One region of the Pseudarthrobacter sp. 902506025 genome, then DNA from elsewhere that is predicted to be linked to it. Evidence: riboswitches for the same ligand, from Rfam matches in the RefSeq annotation. Region 1 holds a riboswitch; each other region holds the start of a gene.
The links. A riboswitch is a leader RNA that binds a small molecule or an ion and turns the genes downstream of it on or off. The one in region 1 is predicted to bind S-adenosylmethionine.
Positions count from the first base shown of each region.

Region 2: it holds a riboswitch for S-adenosylmethionine, as region 1 does, so the genes downstream of both, AB0280_RS04130 (DUF1737 domain-containing protein) here and metX (homoserine O-acetyltransferase MetX) in region 1, are expected to answer to the same signal.
Region 3: it holds a riboswitch for S-adenosylmethionine, as region 1 does, so the genes downstream of both, AB0280_RS14010 (cobalamin-independent methionine synthase II family protein) here and metX (homoserine O-acetyltransferase MetX) in region 1, are expected to answer to the same signal.
Region 4: it holds a riboswitch for S-adenosylmethionine, as region 1 does, so the genes downstream of both, AB0280_RS07595 (aminotransferase class V-fold PLP-dependent enzyme) here and metX (homoserine O-acetyltransferase MetX) in region 1, are expected to answer to the same signal.

Region 1 is NZ_JBFBKW010000006.1:169,410-174,792, reverse strand. Features, by position in the region: gene AB0280_RS13380 (bifunctional o-acetylhomoserine/o-acetylserine sulfhydrylase) at 1-1,266, shown strand, start outside; SAM riboswitch class IV at 1,370-1,485, shown strand; gene metX (homoserine O-acetyltransferase MetX) at 1,498-2,613, shown strand; gene AB0280_RS13370 (MFS transporter) at 2,793-4,175, shown strand; gene AB0280_RS13365 (zinc-binding dehydrogenase) at 4,180-5,316, shown strand; gene AB0280_RS13360 (LysR family transcriptional regulator) at 5,352-5,383, opposite strand, start outside.
Region 2 is NZ_JBFBKW010000002.1:68,323-73,705, forward strand. Features, by position in the region: gene AB0280_RS04115 (HNH endonuclease signature motif containing protein) at 1-645, opposite strand, end outside; gene AB0280_RS04120 (O-succinylhomoserine sulfhydrylase) at 710-1,918, opposite strand; gene AB0280_RS04125 (rhodanese-like domain-containing protein) at 1,919-2,329, opposite strand; gene AB0280_RS04130 (DUF1737 domain-containing protein) at 2,326-2,601, opposite strand; SAM riboswitch class IV at 2,615-2,730, opposite strand; gene opgC (OpgC domain-containing protein) at 2,899-5,367, shown strand.
Region 3 is NZ_JBFBKW010000007.1:90,744-96,126, forward strand. Features, by position in the region: gene fbaA (class II fructose-bisphosphate aldolase) at 1-197, shown strand, start outside; gene AB0280_RS14000 (DUF3151 domain-containing protein) at 198-623, shown strand; gene AB0280_RS14005 (uracil-DNA glycosylase) at 694-1,323, opposite strand; gene AB0280_RS14010 (cobalamin-independent methionine synthase II family protein) at 1,535-2,743, opposite strand; SAM riboswitch class I at 2,757-2,861, opposite strand; gene AB0280_RS14015 (M14 family zinc carboxypeptidase) at 3,091-4,155, shown strand; gene AB0280_RS14020 (adenylosuccinate synthase) at 4,352-5,383, shown strand, end outside.
Region 4 is NZ_JBFBKW010000003.1:72,742-78,124, reverse strand. Features, by position in the region: gene AB0280_RS07600 (class I SAM-dependent methyltransferase) at 1-630, opposite strand, end outside; gene AB0280_RS07595 (aminotransferase class V-fold PLP-dependent enzyme) at 716-2,134, opposite strand; SAM riboswitch class IV at 2,171-2,284, opposite strand; gene hisN (histidinol-phosphatase) at 2,438-3,250, opposite strand; gene rsgA (ribosome small subunit-dependent GTPase A) at 3,295-4,410, opposite strand; gene aroA (3-phosphoshikimate 1-carboxyvinyltransferase) at 4,394-5,383, opposite strand, start outside.

The sequences.
Region 1 (5,383 bases):
AGCGCCACGGGTGCCCGCGCCCTGCCCATCTACCAGACCACGTCATTCGTCTTTCCCAGCGCTGAAAGCGCCGCCAACCGTTTTGCCCTGGCTGAACTTGCGCCCATCTATACCCGCATCGGCAATCCCACCCAGGACGCCGTCGAGCAACGGATTGCCAGCCTCGAAGGAGGCCTGGCCGCGCTGCTGCTGAGCTCCGGGCAGGCCGCCGAAACCTTCGCTGTCCTGAACATCGCGGAGGCAGGGGACCACATCGTGGCCAGCCCCAGCCTTTACGGCGGAACCTACAACCTGTTCGCGCACACGCTGAAGAAGTTCGGCATCTCGGTGACCTTCGTGGCCGATCCGGACAACCTGGACCAGTGGCGCGATGCCGTGCAGCCCAACACCAAGCTCTTCTTCGGTGAAGTGGTCTCCAACCCGCGCCAGGATGTCCTGGACATCGAAGGCATCTCCGAGGTGGCCCACCAGGCCGGAGTTCCTCTCATCGTGGACAACACCTTGTCCACCCCTTACCTGATCCGCCCGCTGGAGTGGGGCGCGGATATTGTCCTGCACTCGGCCACCAAGTACCTGGGCGGCCACGGCTCGGCCATCGCCGGAGTCATCGTCGATTCCGGCAAGTTCGATTTCGGCAAGGACCCGGAACGGTTCCCCGGCTTCAACACCCCGGACCCCACCTACAACGGCCTGGTCTACGCCCGCGATCTCGGTGAAGGCGGCGCACTCGGCGCCAACCTCTCCTACATCCTCAAGGCCCGTGTGCAGTTGCTGCGCGACCTCGGCTCAGCCGTCTCGCCCTTCAACGCGTTCCTGATTTCCCAGGGCCTGGAGACGTTGAGCCTGCGGGTGGAGCGCCACGTTGCGAACGCCACGGAAGTGGCGCGTTGGCTGGAGGCAAGGGACGACGTCGAATCCGTCGCCTACGCGGGGCTGCCCTCCAGCCCCTGGTACGAGCGTGGCCGCAAGTACGGACCCAAGGGGACGGGCGCCGTCGTGGCCTTCAACCTGGCCGGCGGGGCAGAGGCGGGCAAGCGCTTCGTCGACGCCCTGGAGCTGCATTCCCACGTGGCCAACATCGGCGACGTCCGCTCCCTGGTCATCCACCCCGCGTCCACCACGCACAGCCAGCTCTCGCCGGAGCAGCGGGTTGTGGCCGGCGTGCACCCGGGCCTGGTCCGGCTTTCCGTTGGCCTGGAGCACATCGACGACATCCTGGCCGACCTGGAGGCAGGCTTCCGGGCAGCCAAGGGCGCCGACGCGTAGCCCCAAACGCGCGCGTCGCAGCATGTGCCGGCCGGCAAACCGGGAAGTCACAACCAGTCATACTCTTGGCCTGGAGTGGGGGGTGTTTCGTACACTCGAACCAGGTCATGAGTGCCAGTGACAGCCCCGGCTTGCTGGCCGGCAACCCTCCATCCGCGGTGGGGTGCCCCGGGTGAGGACCTGGCCTGCCGGTCAGACGACGGCAGGCAAGCGCGTAGAAGAGGTCTTGCCATGACGGTTACCGTCGCCCGAACCACCATCCCCGAACACGGAATCGTCCGTTACGCCTCCATCGGGGGTCTGGAACTCGAAGCCGGGGGATACCTCCCGGACGTCACCCTGGCCTACGAAACCTGGGGGACGCTCAACGCGGACGCCAGCAACGCCATCCTGATCGAGCATGCGCTGACCGGCAGCACCCACGTGACCCGCGGCGACACCGACGAAGAAGGTTGGTGGGAACAGCTGGCGGGCCCCGGCGCTCCCGTGGACACGGACCGCTTCTTCGTGGTGTCCATCAATATCGTCGGCGGCTGCTATGGATCCACTGGCCCGTCATCACCCGCGCCGGACGGAAAGCCCTGGGGCTCCAGGTTTCCCCTCGTCACGCTGCGCGACAGTACGGTTGCCGAGGCAAGGCTCGCGGACCAGCTGGGCATCAAGAGCTGGTTCGCCGTCCTCGGCGGATCCATGGGGGGTGCCCGCGCCCTGGAATGGGCGGTGACGTACCCGGAAAGGGTGGAGCGCTGCGCGGTGATCTCCGTGGGAGCCGCCAGTACTGCCGAACAGATTGCCTTCGCGCAGGCCCAGACGCTGGCCATCCGGCAGGACCCCAATTTCAACGGCGGGGACTACTACGGCGGTCCGTGCCCGGAAGACGGGCTGGCGCTCGCCCGGCGCATCGCCCACATCACCTACCGGTCGGCTGCCGAACTGGAAGGCCGCTTCGGCCGGGCACCCCAGGCGCCCGAGTCGCCCCTGCAGGGGGAAGTTCTTGCCTCCCGCGGCCGCTACCAGGTGGAAAGCTACCTGGACCACCAGGGCAACAAGCTGGTGAAGCGCTTCGATGCCAACAGCTATATCGCCCTGACCGAGGCACTGATGAGCCACGATGTGTGCCGGGGACGGGGAACCTTGGCCGAAACCCTCGCCGCCTCCACGGCACGGTTCTTCGTGGCCGCCGTCGACTCGGACCGGCTCTATTTTCCGTCGCAGTCCCACGAACTGGCCCAGGCGCTGCCCGGGGACGTGGACGTCCATGTCATCCAGGCACCGATCGGGCACGACGGGTTCCTCACCGAGATCGGGCAGTTGGGCGGCCGGCTGCGGAGCAGCTTCCTGGTCTAGGCGCCGCCTGGCGCACAGCCCTTAATGTGCATTCCTGCAGATGCGTTCTGCACTAATCGGCGTTGAGGTTGCGCCGCGGGCAGACCATACTCATCGAATCCGGCTTTCGTGGTGTGCATCACACCCGTCTGCCATTGACTGGTCCCCGTGGTGTCGACGTCGACGCCGAAGGAGTTCGCATGAGTACGGAAAGCTCCGCCGCAAGGCGTACAGAGGAAACCGACGTCAAGGCCTCAGGCCTTAAGAAAGTGGTGACGGCCTCCATGGCCGGCACGGTCGTGGAATGGTACGAGTTCTTCCTCTACGCATCGGCCGCCACCCTGGTGTTCGGGAAGGCCTTCTTCCCCAACGCCGGCACGGAACTGGACGGCATCATCGCCGCCTTCCTCACCTATGCCGTCGGTTTCGTCGCACGCCCTATCGGCGGCATTGTCTTTGGCCACTTCGGCGATAAGTTCGGCCGCAAGCAGTTGCTGCAGCTGAGCATCATCCTGGTGGGGGTCTCCACCTTCCTCATGGGCTGCCTGCCCACCTTCGGACAGATCGGCTACTGGGCGCCCGCGCTGCTGGTCTTCCTGCGGTTCGCCCAGGGCTTCGCCGTGGGCGGGGAATGGGGCGGCGCCGTGCTCCTCGTGGCAGAGCACAGCCCCAGCAAGTCCCGCGGCTTCTGGGCCAGCTGGCCGCAATCTGCAGTGCCGCTGGGCAACCTGCTGGCCACGGCCGTGCTGTTCGTCCTCTCCTCCACGCTGACGCAGGACGCGTTCCTGGGCTGGGGCTGGCGCGTGGCGTTCTGGCTCTCCGCCGTGATCGTCATCATCGGTTACTACATCCGCACCAAGGTCAACGACGCTCCCATCTTCCTGGAGGCCCGCAAAGAGGTGGACGCCGGCCACAAGGGCTACGGCGTAGCCGAGGTGTTCCGGCGCTACCCGCGCGGCGTCTTCACCGCCATGGGCCTGCGCTTCGCGGAAAACATCCTCTACTACCTGGTGGTCACGTTCTCCATCACCTACCTGAAGACGGTGGTGCAGGCTGACACCACGCGGATCCTGCTGCTGCTGCTCCTTGCGCACGCCGTCCACTTCGCCGTCGTGCCCATGGTGGGCAAGCTGTCGGACCGCTTCGGCCGCAAGCCCGTCTACATGGCCGGCGCCATCATGGGTGCCACCTGGGGCTTCTTTGCCTTCCCCATGATGGACACCAAGAACGATGTCATCATCCTGGCGGCCATCATGATCGGCCTGGTGTTCCACGCCTTCATGTATGCCGGGCAGCCCGCCATCATGGCGGAAATGTTCCCCACCCGGATGCGGTATTCCGGCGTCTCCCTGGGATACCAGGTGACGTCCATCGTGGCGGGCTCGCTGGCGCCGATCATCGCCGCGTCCCTGCTGGGTACCTACAAGTCCTCCGTCCCGGTGGCGGTGTACCTGCTCATCGCGTGTGCCATCACCGCCGTCGCGGTCTTCTTCCTGAAGGAAACCCGGGGCATCTCGCTGCACGACGTTGACGCGGCCGACGCCAAGGGCACGGCAGACCTGCTCGCTGCCAGCAAGAAGTAGGCACATGAAAGCCGCCGTCCTCTATTCCACCGTTCCCGCCCCGGCCAGCGCCGAGGGAAAACAGAGCTACGCCGAGTCCCGGCCCCTGCTGGTGCAGGAGCTGGAGCGGCCGGAGCCGCGCGCCGGTGAGCTCGGAGTTTCCATCACCTACTCGAGCCTGTGCCATTCGGACCTGTCCGTCGTGGACGGTTCACGCGTCCGGCCCCTTCCCATGGCCCTGGGACACGAGGCCGTGGGGCGGGTGGTGTCCGTGGGCGACGGCGTCTCCGACGTATCCGTGGGGGACCATGTGGTTCTGGTGTTCGTGCCCAGCTGCGGCCAGTGCCGGGCCTGCCTTTCCGGCAGGCCCGCGCTCTGCCACCGGGCAGCTGAGGTGAATGGATCCGGAGACCTGCTCCATGGTCCGGCACTGTTGCGGACGCCGGCGGGGGAGCGGATCAACCACCACCTGGGCGTTTCCGCCTTCGCTGACTACGCGGTGGTTGCGCGGGAATCAGTGGTGGTGATTGACGACGACGTCCCGGACACCGTGGCGGCGATGTTTGGTTGCGCCGTGCTCACCGGAATGGGAGCGGTGTTCAACACCGCCGCAGTCGGCCCCGGCCAGTCCGTGGCAGTGTTCGGCCTGGGGGCGGTGGGCCTGTCCGCCGTGATGGCGGCCCGCCTGGCAGGGGCCACAAGCGTCATCGCCATCGACCCCAACCAGGGGAAGCACCAGCTGGCCCGCAACGCCGGGGCCACCGCGGTAGGGACGCCGGAGGACGCAGGGCGGCTGATTGAGGAAGCAGCCGGCGACGGCGTCGACGTCGCCATTGAAGCGGTGGGCTCAGCCGGTGTCATCGCATCCTGCCTTCAGCGGGTCACCAGGGGTGGCGCGGTGGTCTCCGTGGGCCTGCCCCACCCCTCCGCAGAGTTGACGGTGCCGGCCCTGCAGTTCGCCGGGGCCGGCAAGCGGCTGCTGGGCTCCTACATGGGCGACGCCGTTCCAGCGCGGGACATCCCCAGGTACCTCGGGTACTGGCGGGACGGCAAACTGCCGGTTGAGCTGCTGCACACCGACACCCGGCCACTCAGCGAGATCAACGAGGGCCTTGATGCGCTCGCAGCGGGACAGGTAGTGCGGCGGCTCTTCCGGGCCTGAACTGTCAGGCCCGGTTCTTCACCCTTCCCGGTTCCTCACCCGGCGAGCAGCAACGAGCGCTCCTTCA
Region 2 (5,383 bases), on a different contig from region 1:
GTGGCGCTTCTCGATCGATTCCGGATGGTGGCGTTCCCGCCACCCACGGACCTTGGCCCGGAACCGTGACGGGACGAGCTCGCCGGGCGCGGCGCCGCGGGCGGGCTGGGGTGCAGCCGGGTCGAAGAAATGCGCCACCAGAGACGCCGCGCCCTCCGGGGTGAGGCCTTCAGTCTCATCGGCGACAATCCGGGCGTGCTGCCAGGACATCGCGCCCGCGGACAGGGCGTTCATAACGGGCGGCAGGGAGCAGATCCGCCGTGACTGCTTCACAAGGGCGCCCGCGGCTGCGGAGCTGATGGTCAGGACTCCGGCGATTTCCTCCACCACCGACATGTCAGCGTAAGTGCGATCCTGGACGGAGGCGTCCGGCGGCGTCATCGCCTGCTGGAACTCCACTGCCTCAGCAGCGGTCGCCGCTTTCACCGCGGCCAGTTGCGCCTCCAGCCGAGCCATAAGCTCCAGCCGTTCCAGCCGGATCCCATACCGCCGCTGCAAAACATCCGTACCGGCACCAATATCCACACCGGCACCACCATGAGCCCCGGCAGCAAGGAAAGAGTCCTCACGGTTCAGCGAATCGAGGGCGGCAACAGAGGCATCGATTGACGCCAGCACCACCCCGACACCACCGCCGATTCCCATACCGACATCATCCAACGAGGCACTGACATCTGTATTTGGCCACGCGGACCTGGTCCCGCCCCCGCTAGATCTGCTTCAGCGCCTGTTCCAGGTCGCGGAGGAGGTCCTCCGGGTCCTCGAGCCCCACCGAGAGCCGGACCACGCCGTCGCTCAGGCCGATGGCGGCCCGCCCCTCCGGGCCCATGGCGCGGTGGGTAGTGGTGGCGGGGTGCGTGATCAGGGACTTTGCATCACCGAGGTTGTTGGAGATATCGATGATCCGCAGCCCGTCCAGCAGTGCGAACGCCGCTTCCTTGCCCGTGCGTCCGCCGGAAGGAGCGAGCTCGAAGGTAAGGACAGTGCCACCTGCACTCATCTGCTTTGCCGCCAGCCCGTACTGCGGGTGCGACTTCAGGAGCGGGTACTTCACCCAGCTCACCGCCGGCTGTTCCTCCAGCCATTCTGCGAGCCGGAGTGCGGTCGCCGAGGAGTGGTTGACGCGCAGGCCCATGGTCTCCAGGCCCTTGGTCAGGACCCAGGCGTTGAAAGCGGAAAGCGCGGGGCCGGTGTGGCGCATCAGCTGCTTCACCGGTCCGTCGATGAATTCCTTGGTGCCCAGGATGGCTCCGCCCATCACCCGGCCCTGCCCGTCGATGTGCTTGGTGCCGGAGTAGACGATCACGTCGGCACCAAGGTCCCCGCAGCGCTGCAGCAGGGGAGTGGCGAACACGTTGTCCGCCACTACGGTGGCCCCGGCCGCGTGCGCCAGTTCGCTGACGGCGGCGATGTCCACGATCTCCTGCATGGGGTTCGACGGGGACTCGAAGAAGACGGCGGTGGTGGGCTTGGACAGGGCTTCGCGCCACTGGTCCAGGTCCGGGCCGTCCACGAAGACCGTCTCCACACCCCAACGGGGCAGGATCTCGTTCAGGATCACAAAGCACGAACCGAACAGTGACCGGGCGGCCACCACCCGGTCGCCCGCAGCCAGCAGGGCACCCAGCGCGGTGAACACGGCGGACATGCCCGACGCCGTCGCGAAACATGCTTCGGTGCCTTCGAGCAGCCTGAGCCGTTCCTGGAAGGTGGCCACGGACGGGTTGCCGTAGCGGGAGTAGACAAAGCGCTCGTCCTCGCCGGTGAAGGCCCGTTCAGCTGCCGCGGCGGATTCGTAGACGAACCCTGAGTTCAGGAAGATGGCCTCGGATGTTTCCTGGAAGTTGGAGCGGTCCAGGCCTCCGCGGACTGCCTGGGTGTCGGGGTTCCAGCCGGGGGCGTCTGGGTTGAAGGTCACTTAGTTCTTTCCGAGGTTGGTGGGGAGGCCGCGGTTCTTCCAGCCATTGACGGTCCGCTCGCCGTAGCGGTCGGGCTCGCCTTCGAAGCCCTCCAGCACGCTGTACGCGGTGAAGCCCGCCTGGGTGGCGGCAGTTGCGGCCGCGATGGACCGCTGGCCGGACCGGCACAGGAACAGCAGTTCCGCGTGGGGATCCTCCGGCGCCTGCTCCTGGAGGTCCTTGACGAAGTCCGGGTTGGGGATGCCTCCGGGGAAGGTCCACTGGATGAACAGGGGATCGTTGTCCGTGGCCTTGGTGTCCGGGATGCCGATGTGGGCCCATTCGCCCTCGGTGCGGACGTCCACCAGGATGGCGCCCTGCTCCAGCTTGGCCCAGGCTTCCTGCGGCGTCAGGTCTCCCGCGTAGCTCATGCGTGGCCCTCGCCGTCGAACTCGCCCTCAAATTCGGCATCGAGCTGGTCCACGGCGGTGGCCACGGCGGCGTCGGCGGAAGCGATCGCGGCCGGAAGGACGATTGCCTGCGCCACGATGACGGTGGTGCCGTTGAAGGTTGCCGCCGGGCTGCCGTGCAGGACGTAGCCATCGGCGAGTGCAGCGGAGATCCGCTCACAGAATTCACGGTTGTCCGCGCCCGTAATCAGGCGGTAGGACAGTCTTTCGTCAGGGGCGGGTGCGTCGGACACGACGGATCTCCTTCTCTCACGCTTGCAGCTCGAATCGGTCGATATGCCGAGTATTCACCTGAGGCACCCCGCCGCGAAAGGGAGGGTTGCCGACCGGCAAGTCAGGGCTTGGCGCCGGTACTCATTACTCCCCAAAAACGTAACACCTGCCGCGCCCGGCCGCATCGCCGCCGTCGTCATGTTCCGTAATTGAGCCGTCCGCGTCACGGCACGGGTTATGCCCACGGGCCGATAAAGTTCTTACCGGGGGCGCCGCCCCGTATCCAGAGCAATGAGTACCGGGGGGTCCTTGTCAGCATGCGGGCACACGTATCGCTCCACCACGCCGCCATCCGGCGGAACCGTCCGCGATCCATCGCAGCCTTTTTCGCCGCCGCGTTCATCGCCCTCCTGGCCCTGGTTGTCCCGGCAAGCCCGGCACACGCCGCGCCTGCTGCACCGGACAAGGGCAAGCCGTGGCTGGGGGCGGTCCTCGAGTGGGGCGAGGATACGGCCGCGGGCTTCAGCGACAGGCTGGGCGCCGGCCCCGCCGTCTTCGGCCACGACATCACCATTCCGTACCGCGAATCGGAGCGGAATGACATCGACGGCTTCCTGCAGCAGACTGCAGCCAAAGGCGCCCACGCCCTGCTCTCGGTGAAGCCGTCGGTGCCCCTGGACCAGCTCGGCTCCGCGGAGGCGGAAGCGTTCGCAGCCCAGGTCCGTGACCTGACATCGGGGTTCAAGGGCCAACTGCTGGTCCGGTTCGCCCCCGATATGAATGCCAGCTGGGTGGCTTGGGGCCAGCAGCCGGCCACGTACCGGCAGGCCTTCCAGGCCGTGGCGGCAGCCTTCAAGAAGGACGACGGCGGCCGGGCCGCCATGGTGTGGGCGCCTTACCTGGGCAAGGACTACCCCTTTGAACGGAACCGGAATGCCCCGCAGCCGGGAAGCGACGGGTTTTCCCTCCTGGATACGAACGGGGACGGGACCTGGAACGGAAGCGACAGCGCCTATGCCCCCTACTACCCGGGCGATGACGCCGTGGACTGGGTGGGCCTGACCGCCTATCACGACGACACTGCCGGCGGGGCCGCCGTCAACACGACGCCGCGTCCGGGCGAACTCCAGGAAATGCTGACGGCCTCCGGCGGCGAGAACTTCTACGGCACCTACGCCGAGGGACGCAAAAAGCCTTTCCTCCTCCAGACCTCGGCCTTCTACAGCCCTGCGTCCGGTGGGGCGCCCGAGGCGGACATCAAGACGGGTTGGTGGGATCAGGTGGTGGCCACTGCCACGTCACCCGCTTTCGCCGGGACGGCCGCCGTGGTGTGGGACGAACGGACCAGCACGCGGGATACCGGCGTGGCGAGCATCAGCTGGCTACTCACGGGAAGCCCGGATATTGCCAAGGCCGCCCTGGACAGGCTGAAGGCATCGCCGATGGTCACCGGCCCTGTCACGGATGTGGCGTCCACAGGCACCTACGTGCGGGCCAACACGCTTTCCGGCGCCGCCCCCTGGACCGTTGGTGCCGCCATGGTCATCCTCTTGGTGGCCCTGTGGCAGGTTCCCCGCCGGATCAACACCGCCACGTCCTGGAGCTACCAGGACCCTTCCACCAGGGATTCGCGGGTGGACCTGCTGCGCGGACTGGCCATTGTCTTTGTGGTGGTCAACCACTTGGGCATGGCCTCACTGTTCCAGCTGCTCACCCAGGAGGCGGTGGGCTTCGTGTCAGGCGCGGAGCTGTTCGTCCTGTTCTCCGGCCTGGTGGTGGGCATGGTGTACGGGCCCAAGGCCAAGGAGGACTTCGGCCGGGTGGTGGACCTGACGTCCCGCCGGGCTGGGAAGCTCTATGTGACCGCCCTGGCCGTGCTGATCGGCGTCTTCCTTCTTTCCCTGCTCCCGTTCTTCCACACTGAGGCCCTGACCACGTTCGTGGACCAGGGGACCGGCGGCGCGGGACACAGCGGTGCCGGCCGGACCTACGACCTCTACGCCGGCATGTCGTCGCTGTTCCAGTTCCCCGTGCCGCCGCAGGTGCTGCCGGCCATCGTGCTGCTGCAGTTCGGGCCTTGGCAGTTCAACGTCATGGGCCTGTATGTGGTGCTCCTGCTGGCCAGCCCGCTGATCCTTGCGGCGCTGAACCGCGGCAAGGCCGTCTGGGTTTTGCTGGCGACGTTCGCCGTGTACGCAGTGGGCGCCGTGACCCGGTTCAGGATCCTGCCATCCCAGTTTGAGGACTCGTTTCCGCTGCTGGTGTGGCAGGTGCTTTTCGTCCTCGGCCTGGTTGTTGGCTACTACCGCCGCAGCATTGTTGCGTGGTTGTCGGCGCACACGTGGGTGGTGGCGGCCTGCACTGCGGCAGCGTTTGCGCTGGCCTTCCTGTCCTGGGGGAATCCGTACCTGGCCAACAACTACGACGTCCGCCTGGCGCTCATGCCGGACGCCTCCTACCGGGCCATGTATGACGCACTCTTCGGCCGGACCTACCTGGCGCCCGGCCGGCTGTTCAACGTCCTGGTCCTGGTGGTGGCCGCCTACGCGTTCCTCAGCGCTTACTGGAAACCGGTGGAGCGTGCCCTGGGCTGGTTCCTGATTCCGCTGGGCCGCGCCACGCTGTATGTCTTCATCATGCATGTGGTGCTGATCGCCGTCGTCACAAACATCCCGGCGCTCCAGCAGCAGAGCATCTTCCTCAACACCGCGGCCTACGCCGTGGTCCTGGGCCTGTTGTGGGTGATGGTCCGCACCAGGTTCCTTTTCCGGATCATTCCCACCTAGGGATTCCCGCCTGGGG
Region 3 (5,383 bases), on a different contig from region 1:
ACACCCAGTACGCCTACACGCGTCCGGTGGCTGACCACATGTTCAAGAACTACGACGGCGTCCTGAAGGTTGACGGCGAAGTGGGCAACAAGAAGACCTACGACCCCCGCGTCTGGGGCGCCTCCGCCGAAGCCGGCTTGGCAGCCCGCGTGGTGGAAGCCACCAAGCAGCTCGGTTCGGCCGGAAAGACCTTCTAGATGTCGGACGAGTTCCGCCGGAACCTGATGGGGCCGGAGCCCACGCTCCTGCCTGCCGAAACCGAGGTGCACGGGCAGTTGGAGGCCGGCCACGAGGCATTGGACCTGGTGGCCAAGCACCCCACGTCCTCGCTGCTCTGGGCTGTGCTCGCCGAAGAAGCATGGGCGGAGGGCCGGATCATCGATTCCTACGCCTACTCCCGCGTCGGCTACCACCGCGGCCTGGACTCGCTGCGCCGCAACGGCTGGCGCGGCGTCGGGCCCATCCCGTGGGAGCACGAGCCCAACCGCGGATTCCTGCGGGCCCTCTATTCCCTGGGCAGGGCTTCCTCTGCCATCGGCGAGGCTGACGAGCCGGAGCGGATCGAAAAGTTCCTCAACGACTCGGACCCCACGGCGAAGGCAGCGATCGAGGGCAAGTTTTAGTCCTTTGCGCTTAAACAACGACGGCGGGTGGTTACCTTTCCTGGAAAGGTAACCACCCGCCGTCGGTCGCTTAAGGCTTGGCGATGCCGGTGCGTGCCATGGCGTCGGCGTAGGCCGCGCGCATGTCCTCGAGGTACTCCTCCTGGCGAGCGGGGGAACCGGCGAAGGCGCGGCCGCTCAGGGAGCGCACCTTGTAGGTCTTCAGGCCACGGCGCCACAGCAGCGGAACTTCGGTCTTCAGGAGTGCGTTGGCCAACCGGTTGGCTTCGGTTCCGTGCGCCACGATGACGGAGGCACGGGGCACCAGGGCCAGGAACTTCAGCAGCGGCTTCAGGCCTGCCTGGATCTGGTCGGGAGTGAACTTGCCGTTGGGCTCACCGGGAACGTGCCAGGGGTGGACGTTCCACGGCATCACGAACTCGGGGCGCAGGCCCAGCTTCCACTGCAGTCCCAGCATGCGGGTCGCGGCGTCCTGGTCCCCGGCCGTGATGAACCCGGACGGGTCCGCCTCGCCAATGTTGGAGAACAGGCTGATGATGCGGCATTCCTCCACGTCGTGCATGGGATCCACATAAGGGACCACGGTTCCGGGCTTGGTCTCCCGCAGGGAATCGCAGAGCTCGTTAACGGCAGCAACGCTGGGGTCGTAGCGGCGGCTCATGAGCTGTTCGTGGAATGTTTCGGGTGCCAGGGCTGTCATGAAGTGCTGGTTCTCCTGCGGGGATTGGCGTTGCTGCCGCCACGGAAACGGGCACGCGGGGGCGCGACACATCAGCGGCGGTTGATTGGGGTGGGCCGATTCCTGGTCGGCCTTACCCAGTTTAGCAAGCCCCGGGAAACGAAACGCCGGTCCCGTGCACCTGACTCAGCCAGGGCACGGAACCGGCGGGTTCCCGCGTCGCCTCTTGCAGCTACCAGAGGCGGCTGGTGGCCCGGCGGGCGCCCTCGCCGAGGGCCTCCAGCTTGGCGAAGGCGATCTGCGGGTGGACCCGGCCGCCCAGGCCGCAGTCGGTGGAGGCGATGACATTCTCACGGCCCACGACGTCGGCAAAGCGGACAATGCGGTCTGCCACCAAGTCCGGGTGTTCCACCACGTTGGTGGCGTGCGAGACGATGCCCGGGATGATCACCTTGCCCTCGGGGAGCTTGGTGTCCTCCCATACCCGCCATTCGTGTTCGTGGCGGACGTTGGCTGCCTCGAAGGAGTAGGCGCCGGCGTTCACCTGCAGCACCGATCCGATGATGTCGGCGAAGGGGATGTCCGTGGTGTGCGGACCGTGCCAGGAACCCCAGCAGACGTGCAGCCGGATCTGTTCCTGGGGCAGGTCGCGGAGGGCCCAGTTGGTGGCCTCGACGCGCAGCTGGATGAACTTCAGGTAGTCCTCCAGGCTGGGCTCGGGATTGATCTGGTCCCAGCTCTCGGCCAGGGACGGATCATCGAGCTGCACGGTGAGGCCGGCATCGATGATCGCCTTGTACTCCTCCCGCATGGCATCGGCGCAGGCGTAGACAAGTTCCTCATCCGACTTGTAGTACTCGTTGGCCACGCGGGCGCAGGAGCCGGGGGAGAGGGATGCTACGAAGCCGTCCGACAACCCGGCGGCTGCGAGGCCGGTCTTCAGGTTCCTGATGTCCGATGCCACCAGGTCCTGGCCCGTGTAGGTCAGGGGTCCGGCGATCTTGGGCTGGGTCACGCTCTTGCGGTGGGACAGGATGCCCGAGGAGGGGTCGTTGTAGGCCTCGTTAAACGCCTGCCGGTCGCGCCGGTCGGGGAATGAGGTCAGGACAATGTTGCCGGGCGAGGAGCGGTGCACCTGGGCATCGGCCCAGCGGTCCACGTTGGTTGGCTCCAGGCCGCCCAGCCGTGCAAAGGAGTAGTTCCACCAGGCGCCGTAGTCCACGGAGCTGGACATCGTGTGCCCGTATTCGCCGTCGTTGGGGATGTCGATGCCGAGGTCCTTCTGGCGCTGGACCACCTCCACCACGGAGGCCTCCAGGAGTTCCAGGAATTCAGGGGTGACGCCGTCGCTTTCCTTGGCTGCGTTGGCCGCGATGAGTTCGGGGGTGCGGGGCAAGGATCCCGCGTGGGTGACGCGGATGTGGTCGGTGTTCAGGGACATGCTGGAATCTTCCTTTCCATCGGTCCTGGCAGTAGCACCTTCGGCCGGCAGGAATCCTGCTGGACCGTGGTTGCTGCGGCGTCATCGAGCCAGGTCTCTCGGCCGCTCCGGATGGTTCACTCTCACATAAATCCAGATGCCTGCCCCGGGGCAAGTCTGCTCCGCTTTATGTCGCGACGGGCTGCCCGGCGGCTTTCCTGCCGTTTCCCAGCGGGCAGCAGCATACTTACAGCTTTTGTTCAGGTTATTGACAGGTTTCGTTAAGCTTGGTTGGCTGAGGTCACATGCCGCCGCCGCGACGAAGCTGGCTAACGGCACCCCGATGCACTCGAAAGAGGTAACGCACTGTGAAGAAACCCCTGGCAAATTTCAGGACCCTCGCCGTCTCCGGAGCCCTGGCGCTGGCCGTCGTAGCAGGACCTGCCCCGCTGGCACACGCTGTGGGCGAAGGCCCCACCTACGACGGCAACGGCCAGATCACCACGTCCAAGCTCGCCACGTACGAACAGATGGTCTCGTTCCTGAAGGACCAGGATGCCCGCCAGCCGGCAATGGAGCTGGAGGTCATCGGGCAGACGGTCAAGGGGCGCGACATCCACTTGGTCAAGTACATTTCGGACCCCGCCAAGCCCACCATCCTGTACCTGACCCAGCAGCACGGCAACGAGCAGCTCACCACCGAGGGCGCCATGGAGTTCATCAAGCACCTGGGGACCGGCAAATCCGCGGACATCCTCAAAGGCGTGAACATCCTGGTGGTGCCCATGCTCAATGCGGACGGCGCCATGGGCGACGTGAACTTCTCCCTGGACAATTACCTCGCAAAGGGGGACCGGCACCTCACCCGCTACAACGCCGAGGGTGTGGACCTGAACCGCGACCACGTGGCCAAGGTCCAGCCGGAGACCCAGGCGCTGCACAACAACGTCATGCGCAAATACCGGATCGACTACATGATCGACCTGCACCACCAGGGAACCCGGGCCGAGCGTGACGGCAAGCTGGTGTCGGGCTCCATCCTGTACCCCACCACCCCCAACGCCGACCCCGCCGTCGTCGAAAAATCCAAGCAGCTCGGCGCCGTGGTGTTCAACAACGTCGACTCCACCGGCTGGGGACACCTGGGCAAGTACCAGGGCGGCAGTGCCGAAACCATCAGCCGCAACGGCATCTCCGTGGAGTACGGCATCGCCACCCTGCTCTTCGAGATGCGCGGCATGTCGGACCACTATTTGGACGGCTATGCACTCGGACAGCGCAGCAACGGCTACCTGATCAAGCAGACCGTCACCACGCTGACCTCCACGGCCGCGGCCATCGCGGACGGGTCCATTGCCGACGCCGACACCTCCTTCTGGAACAGGCTCGCCGAACAGACGTCCCGGCCCGCCGGGGAGGCGGAGGACGAATAGGCGGCGGGCCACAACAGTGGACAAAGTGCCCCATCGGCTAAACTTGGGTGGTAAGAGCCCCGGAACTCTTGCTTCGCTGCGCCGTGCTGCGGCTGTGCGAAGGCCGGTATGTTCGGGGCATTCTCATGAACGGCGCTGCATGGGCCCGCCACCTGGTGGCCGGCCCGGGCAGTCCGAACGAATGGGGGAGGATCCCATGCCAGCAATTGTGATCGTAGGAGCCCAGTGGGGCGACGAAGGAAAAGGCAAGGCCACCGACCTGCTGGGCGGCCGTGTTGACTACGTCGTCAAGCCCAACGGCGGCAACAACGCCGGGCACACCGTCGTCGTAGGCGGTGAAAAGTACGAACTCAAGCTGCTGCCGGCAGGCATTCTCAGCCCCAACGCCGTTCCCATCATCGGCAACGGCTGCGTGGTGAACCTGGAGGCACTCTTCCAGGAAATCGACGGACTCCAGGCGCGCGGCGCCGACACCTCAAAACTGCGGGTCTCCGCCAACGCCCACCTGGTGGCCCCGTACCACCAGGTGCTGGACAAGGTGACCGAGCGCTTCCTGGGCAGCCGTGCCATTGGCACCACCGGCCGCGGCATCGGCCCCGCCTACATGGACAAGGTGGCCCGGCTGGGCATCCGCGTCCAGGACGTCTTCGACGAATCGATCCTGCGCCAGAAGGTGGAAGGCTCGCTGCGCCAGAAGAACGAACTCCTGGTCAAGGTCTACAACCGCCGCAGCGTTGTGGTTGACGAGATCGTGGAGTACTTCCTGTCCTTCGCCGAGCGGCTCCGCCCGCTGGTCATCGACAGCACCCTGGTCCTTAACTCGGCGCTGGACGAGGGCAAGGTAGTCCTGATGGAGGGCGGCCAGGCAACGTTCCTGGACGTGGACCACGGCACCTACCCGTTCGTGACCTCTTCCAACCCCACCGCCGGGGGCGCCTCGGTGGGTTCCGGCATCGGCCCCACCCGGATTTCGCGTTCCATCGGCATCATCAAGGCCTACACCACCCGCGTTGGTGCCGGCCCGTTCCCCACCGAACTTTTCGATGAGATGGGCATGTACCTGCAGAAGACCGGCGGCGAATTCGGCGTCAACACCGGCCGCCCGCGCCGCTGCGGCTGGTACGACGCCGTCCTGGCGCGGCACGCTTCCCGCGTGAACGGTTTCACGGACTACTTCGTCACCAAGCTGGACGTCCTGACCGGCATCGAGCAGATCCCGGTGTGCGTG
Region 4 (5,383 bases), on a different contig from region 1:
GGCCCGAAGGTAGTAGCTGCGCGACTTGGTGAGCTCCATCAAGTGCCCGGTGGTCACCCTGTCCTGCCAGTGGGTGACGTGACCTTCGAGCCGGTGGAATTCTGGCCCGACGACGGGCTTGTGGCCGGGCCGGTACACATCGCCGGCGTGCATGATCCGGGAGAGCCGGTGCACCCAGGGGACGGAGGTGTCCAGCTGGTTCCAAACCAGGCCAAGTGTTCCGTGCGGGCGCAGGACGCGCGCCAGCTCGGTGCTTGCCGCCAGGGGGTCGCACCAGTGCCACGCCTGGGCAAGGGTCACGACGTCGAAGGCAGCGTCGGGAAGGCCTGTCGCCTCGGCAGTCCCCGGCGCAGCCGTGGCGGCGGGGCAGTGGGCCTTCAGCTGGGCGAGCATGTCCGCAGAGGGGTCGACGGCGGTGACGTCCAGCCCCATGGCCAGCAGCAATGCGGTGAACTTTCCCGTACCGGCGCCGACGTCCAGGGCGTCATGGGCTCCGGCCGGTACCAGCCACCGTGCAGATTCCGCAGGATAGCCGGGACGGACCCGCTGGTAGTGGCGGCCGCCGTCCTGGAAGCTCTGCCCGAGCTCCGTGCGCCGGCCGTGATCAAGCCTGGGGCCACCCCGAACCACGCGTGGCCTCCTTCTGGTGCTGCTTGCGGATGTCCTTCGAATTTACCGCATGCCCGGCATCAGCAGGCAGCCGCCGCCCCGCCGCCTAGTCGTCCAGGCAGGGGGCTGCTCCGGCCGTCCCGGGGGTATTGGGCGCCCAGTGCGGGTAGGTGCGGAAATCATTGGCGGGCACCCAGCGGCCCGCATCCACCACGTAATCCCATCCCAGTCCGTTGCTGCGCAGCGTCCGGATGCCGGCGAGGAGGCGTTCGGCGTCTTCCAGCCGCGAACCCACGCCGAAACTTGCCCGGAGGGAGCCGGACGGCAGGCCCAGGCGCTTCAGCAGGGGATGGGCGCAGAAGCGGCCGTCGCGCAGGCCCACCCCGTGCTCTGCGGAAAGGTAGGCGGCCACCAGCCCTGCGTCGTAGCCCTCGACCGAGAAGTTGACCACGCCGATGGTGTCCGTTTCCGGGTTGGTGTCCTTGAAGATCTGGTGGACGGTGACGCCGTCGATGTCCTGCAGGCCCTCCACCAGGAAGGAACGGATGGCGGATTCGTGGGCGTGCCACCGGTCCTGGTCGAGTTCGGCGATGACCTGGGTGGCGCGGGCCAGGGTGGCGGCGCCGAGGACGTTCGGCGAGCCCCCCTCGTGGCGGGCCGGGCCGGTGGCCCAGCTGACGCCGTCGAGCCGTGCTTCCTTGACCGCCCCGCCGCCGGCGAGGTGCGGGACACCGGCGTCCAGCCAGTCGGGACGTCCCACCAGGACACCCGCGCCGAACGGCGCGTACAGCTTGTGGCCGGAAAAGGCGAGGTAGTCGACGTCGTCCGCGCTGATGTCCACCCTGCGGTGCGGCGCGAGCTGGGCCGCGTCGACCACGATCCGGGCGCCGTGCTGGTGGGCCAGCGCGGCCAGGGCCCGGATGGGAAGAATCTCGCCGGTGACGTTCGAAGCGCCGGTAACCGCCAGCAGGCTGACGCCGCCCTGCTCCAGTTCGGTCCGGACGGCGTCCAGGGTGCCGGTGATGGTGTCGGCGGCAACGATGCTGCGGTGCGGAACGCCCTGCCACGGCAGGAGGTTGGCGTGGTGTTCGATGTCCAGGTAGAGGACCTCGCCGTCATGCCGGCCGTCGGTCACGGGAAGGCAGCCGGCCAGGAGGTTCAGCGAATCGGTGGTGTTGCGGGTGAAGATGACCGAATCGTCCGGGCGGCCGCCCACGAAGTCCCGGACGATGCTGCGGGCGTTTTCGTACACGGAGGTGCTGATCTGGGATGCGTATCCTGCCCCGCGGTGGACGCTCGCGTAGTAGGGGAGGATCTCGTTCAGGTACGCGGACACTACGGAAAGTGCCGGGGCGGACGCGCCGTAATCGAGGTTGGCATACCGCACGTGGCCGCCGGAAATCAGGGGGGCCTGGATTTCCGCGCCGGTGACGGCGGCGAGCGGACGGCCGGCTGCGGCGTGGCGTGCATCGGGGACGCCGGATTCGGCAATGGCGGGCTGGGGGGAGACGGTGGCAGTTGTCACAGAGACCTCACTTGAATACAGGACTCCGGCACAGGGAATCCGCGCTTGCCGCATCCACTCCGGACCGGCCTGGTCGTCACCCGGGGCACCCCGCCGCGAATGGAGGGTTGCCGGCCAGCAAACCGGGGTTTTGCGCTGGCACTCGTGACCTGCATAAAAGCGTAGGACATGGGGCGGCCAGGATTGAAGCCGCGGCAATTGTTAAGGGCTTTGTTACGCAATATCGAATAAACGACGCCGGACACCCCCGTCTGGAGGTGTCCGGCGTCGCAATATTCGCCTAAGGGGGCCAAACCGTGGCAGTTACAGCAGGTCGTCCAGGTACGGGTTGAGGCGGTGCAGCACCTCTGAGTGCAGGATCGAGTTGGTGGCCAGCGCGTTCCCGCCGAACGGTCCGTCCTCGCCTTCGAGGGAAGTGAACCGGCCGCCCGCCTCAACCACGATCGGCACCAGCGCAGCCATGTCGTAGAGGTTGAGCTCCGGTTCGCAGGCAATGTCCACCGAGCCCTCTGCCACCATGCAGTACGACCAGAAATCGCCGTAGGCCCGGGTCCGCCAGACGTCTTCGGTCAGCCCGAGGAACTCGTCGAGGTTGCCGCGTTCCTTCCAGCCGCTCAGGCTGGAGTAGGAGAGGGAGGCGTCGGAGAGGCTGGACACGTCGGAGACGCGCAGCCGGGTGGCAGCTGCCAGGGACCGGCCCATGTACGCGCCCATGCCCTTTGCCGCCCACCAGCGCTTGCCGAGGGCCGGGGCGCTGACCACGCCCACCACAGGCTCGCCTTCATCCACCAGGGCGATCAGCGTGGCCCAGACCGGGACGCCCCGGACAAAGTTCTTGGTCCCGTCAATGGGATCGATGATCCAGCGCCGTGAACCGTGCCCGGTGCTGCCGAACTCCTCACCCAGGACGGCATCGCGGGGCCGGGAGCGGGAGAGCTGGCCGCGGATGGCTTCCTCCGCTGCCTTGTCGGCGTCGGTGACGGGCGTCAGGTCCGGCTTGGTCTCAACGTGGAGGTCCAGGGCCTTGAAGCGGCTCATGGTCTGGTCATCCACGGAGTCGGCCAGGACATGGGCCAGGCGCAGGTCATCGTTGTAGCTCGAAGCGGGTTGGATCATGGTTACAAACTACCGTCTGTGGACGCTTCTGCCGGGAGAACGCGTCAGTTGACGCTGCCGAGCTCTTTGGTTTCCTGTGCGTCCATGCGCGGGTCCGTGCCGAGCAGCCGCCGGAGCGATGCCAGGCGTGCCGGGCCGGTGGGACCTGCGTGTCCGCCTGCCACCCAGTCGTCGAGGCCGCAGTTCACCGCGTTTGCAGTGTGCTTGCACCCGCGTTCACAGTTTTCGATGCCGGGGGACAGGTCGGGGAAGGAGCGCAGGATCCGGTCCGGGTCCACGTGTGCCAGTCCGAAGGAACGGATACCGGGGGTGTCAATGATCCAGCTGCCGGCCGGCGCGTCCGCCAGGCGCAGGGCCAGGGCCGACGACGACGTGTGGCGGCCGCGCCCCGTGACCGCGTTCACTCCGCCGGTGGCCCGCTCGGCGCCGGTCAGCGCATTCACCATGGTGGACTTGCCCACGCCGGAGTGCCCCAGCATCACGGTGACCTTGCCGTCGAGATGGGCGCGGAGGTCGGCCACCGCCGCGCTGTCCAGCCGGGCGGAGAGGCCGTCGTCCGACCGTGCATCGATCCCGGAGGCCTGTGCATCGGCGGTCCGGCTGATGATCACCGGGAAGCCCAGGTGGGTGTAGTTGGACAGCAGCTCCGCGGGGTCTTTCACGTCGGCCTTGGTGACCAGCAGGATCGGCTCGATCCCGGCGTCATAGGCAGCCACCAGGGCGCGGTCGATGAACCCGGTGCGTGGTTCCGGGTTGGCGGCCGCCACCACAATCACCAGTTGGTCGGCGTTGGCCACCACGGCGCGCTCGACGGGGTCGGTGTCGTCGGCGCTGCGGCGCAGGAGGGTGTGGCGGTCCTGGATTTTCACCAGGCGGGCAAGTGTGTCCGGTGCCCCGGACACGTCCCCCACGAGTGAGACGAAGTCGCCGGCAACCACGGGCGAGCGGCGCAGTTCGCGGGCCCGCGCCGCGATGACAACGCGTTCGTTGCCCGAGTCTTCGCCCACCACTGCCGTGTACCGGCCGCGGTCCACCGTGATGATCCGTCCGGTGACGGCATCGTCATGGCTGGGCCGGTCCTTGGTGCGGGGCCGGGAGCCTTTCTTGCTGGGGCGGATCCGGACGTCTGATTCGTCCCAGGAGTCAGTGCTCCGCGCCACTGCCGCGCCCTTCCGGCCCCGGGGTCCCGGCAGCATCCTGGGCCAGCATGTTTGTCCACAGTTGCGGAAAGTCGGGCATGGTCTTGGCTGTGGTGGCGATGTCCTCCACCTGGACGCCGTCCACCGCGAGGCCCAGGATTGCCCCGGCCGTGGCCATGCGGTGGTCGGCGTAGCTGTGGACTACGCCGGCGTGCAGCCGGGCGGGCCGGATGACCAGGCCGTCGCTGGTTTCCTCGGCGTCGCCGCCGAGCCGGTTGATTTCCGCGACCAGGGCCGCCAGCCGGTCGGTCTCATGTCCCCTGAGGTGTGCGATCCCGCTGAGCCGGGAAGGCCCCGTGGCAAGGGCGCACAGGGCCGCGACCGTAGGAGCCAGCTCACTGGTGTCAGCGAAGTCACCGCCCTTGATCTCCGGGCCGCCGGTGACGGTCAGGACGCCGTCAGCAAGGGAGACGGTGGCTCCCATCCGGGCCAGGATGCCGCGCCAGAGGTCGCCCACCTGCTGCGTTTCCAAGGGCCAGTTGGGGATGCGGACCGTACCCCGTGAGGCCAGGGCCGCCGCCAGGAAGGGCCCGGCGTTGGAGAGGTCCTGTTCAATCCTTTGGTCGAAGGCGCGGATGGGTCCCGGTGCCACCACCCAGTGGTTGGGGACAGAATCGTCCACTGACACGCCGGCGCCGCGCAGGACAGCCACCGTCATGTTGATGTGGTCCAGGCTCGGCACAGGCTTTCCGACATGCTCAAGGTGCAGGCCCTCGTCGAATCTCGCTCCCACCAGCAGGAGGGCGGAGACGAACTGCGACGAGGCGCTGGCGTCGATCACCAGGTGGCCACCCCGGACTGCGCCGGTGCCCTCCACCACGAACGGGAGCGACGACGGCGCGGTGCCGTCTTCGGCGGAAACGGCCACGCCCAAGGCTTTGAGGGCTTCGATGATGGTCCCCATGGGACGCTTCCGGGCATGGGGGTCGCCGTC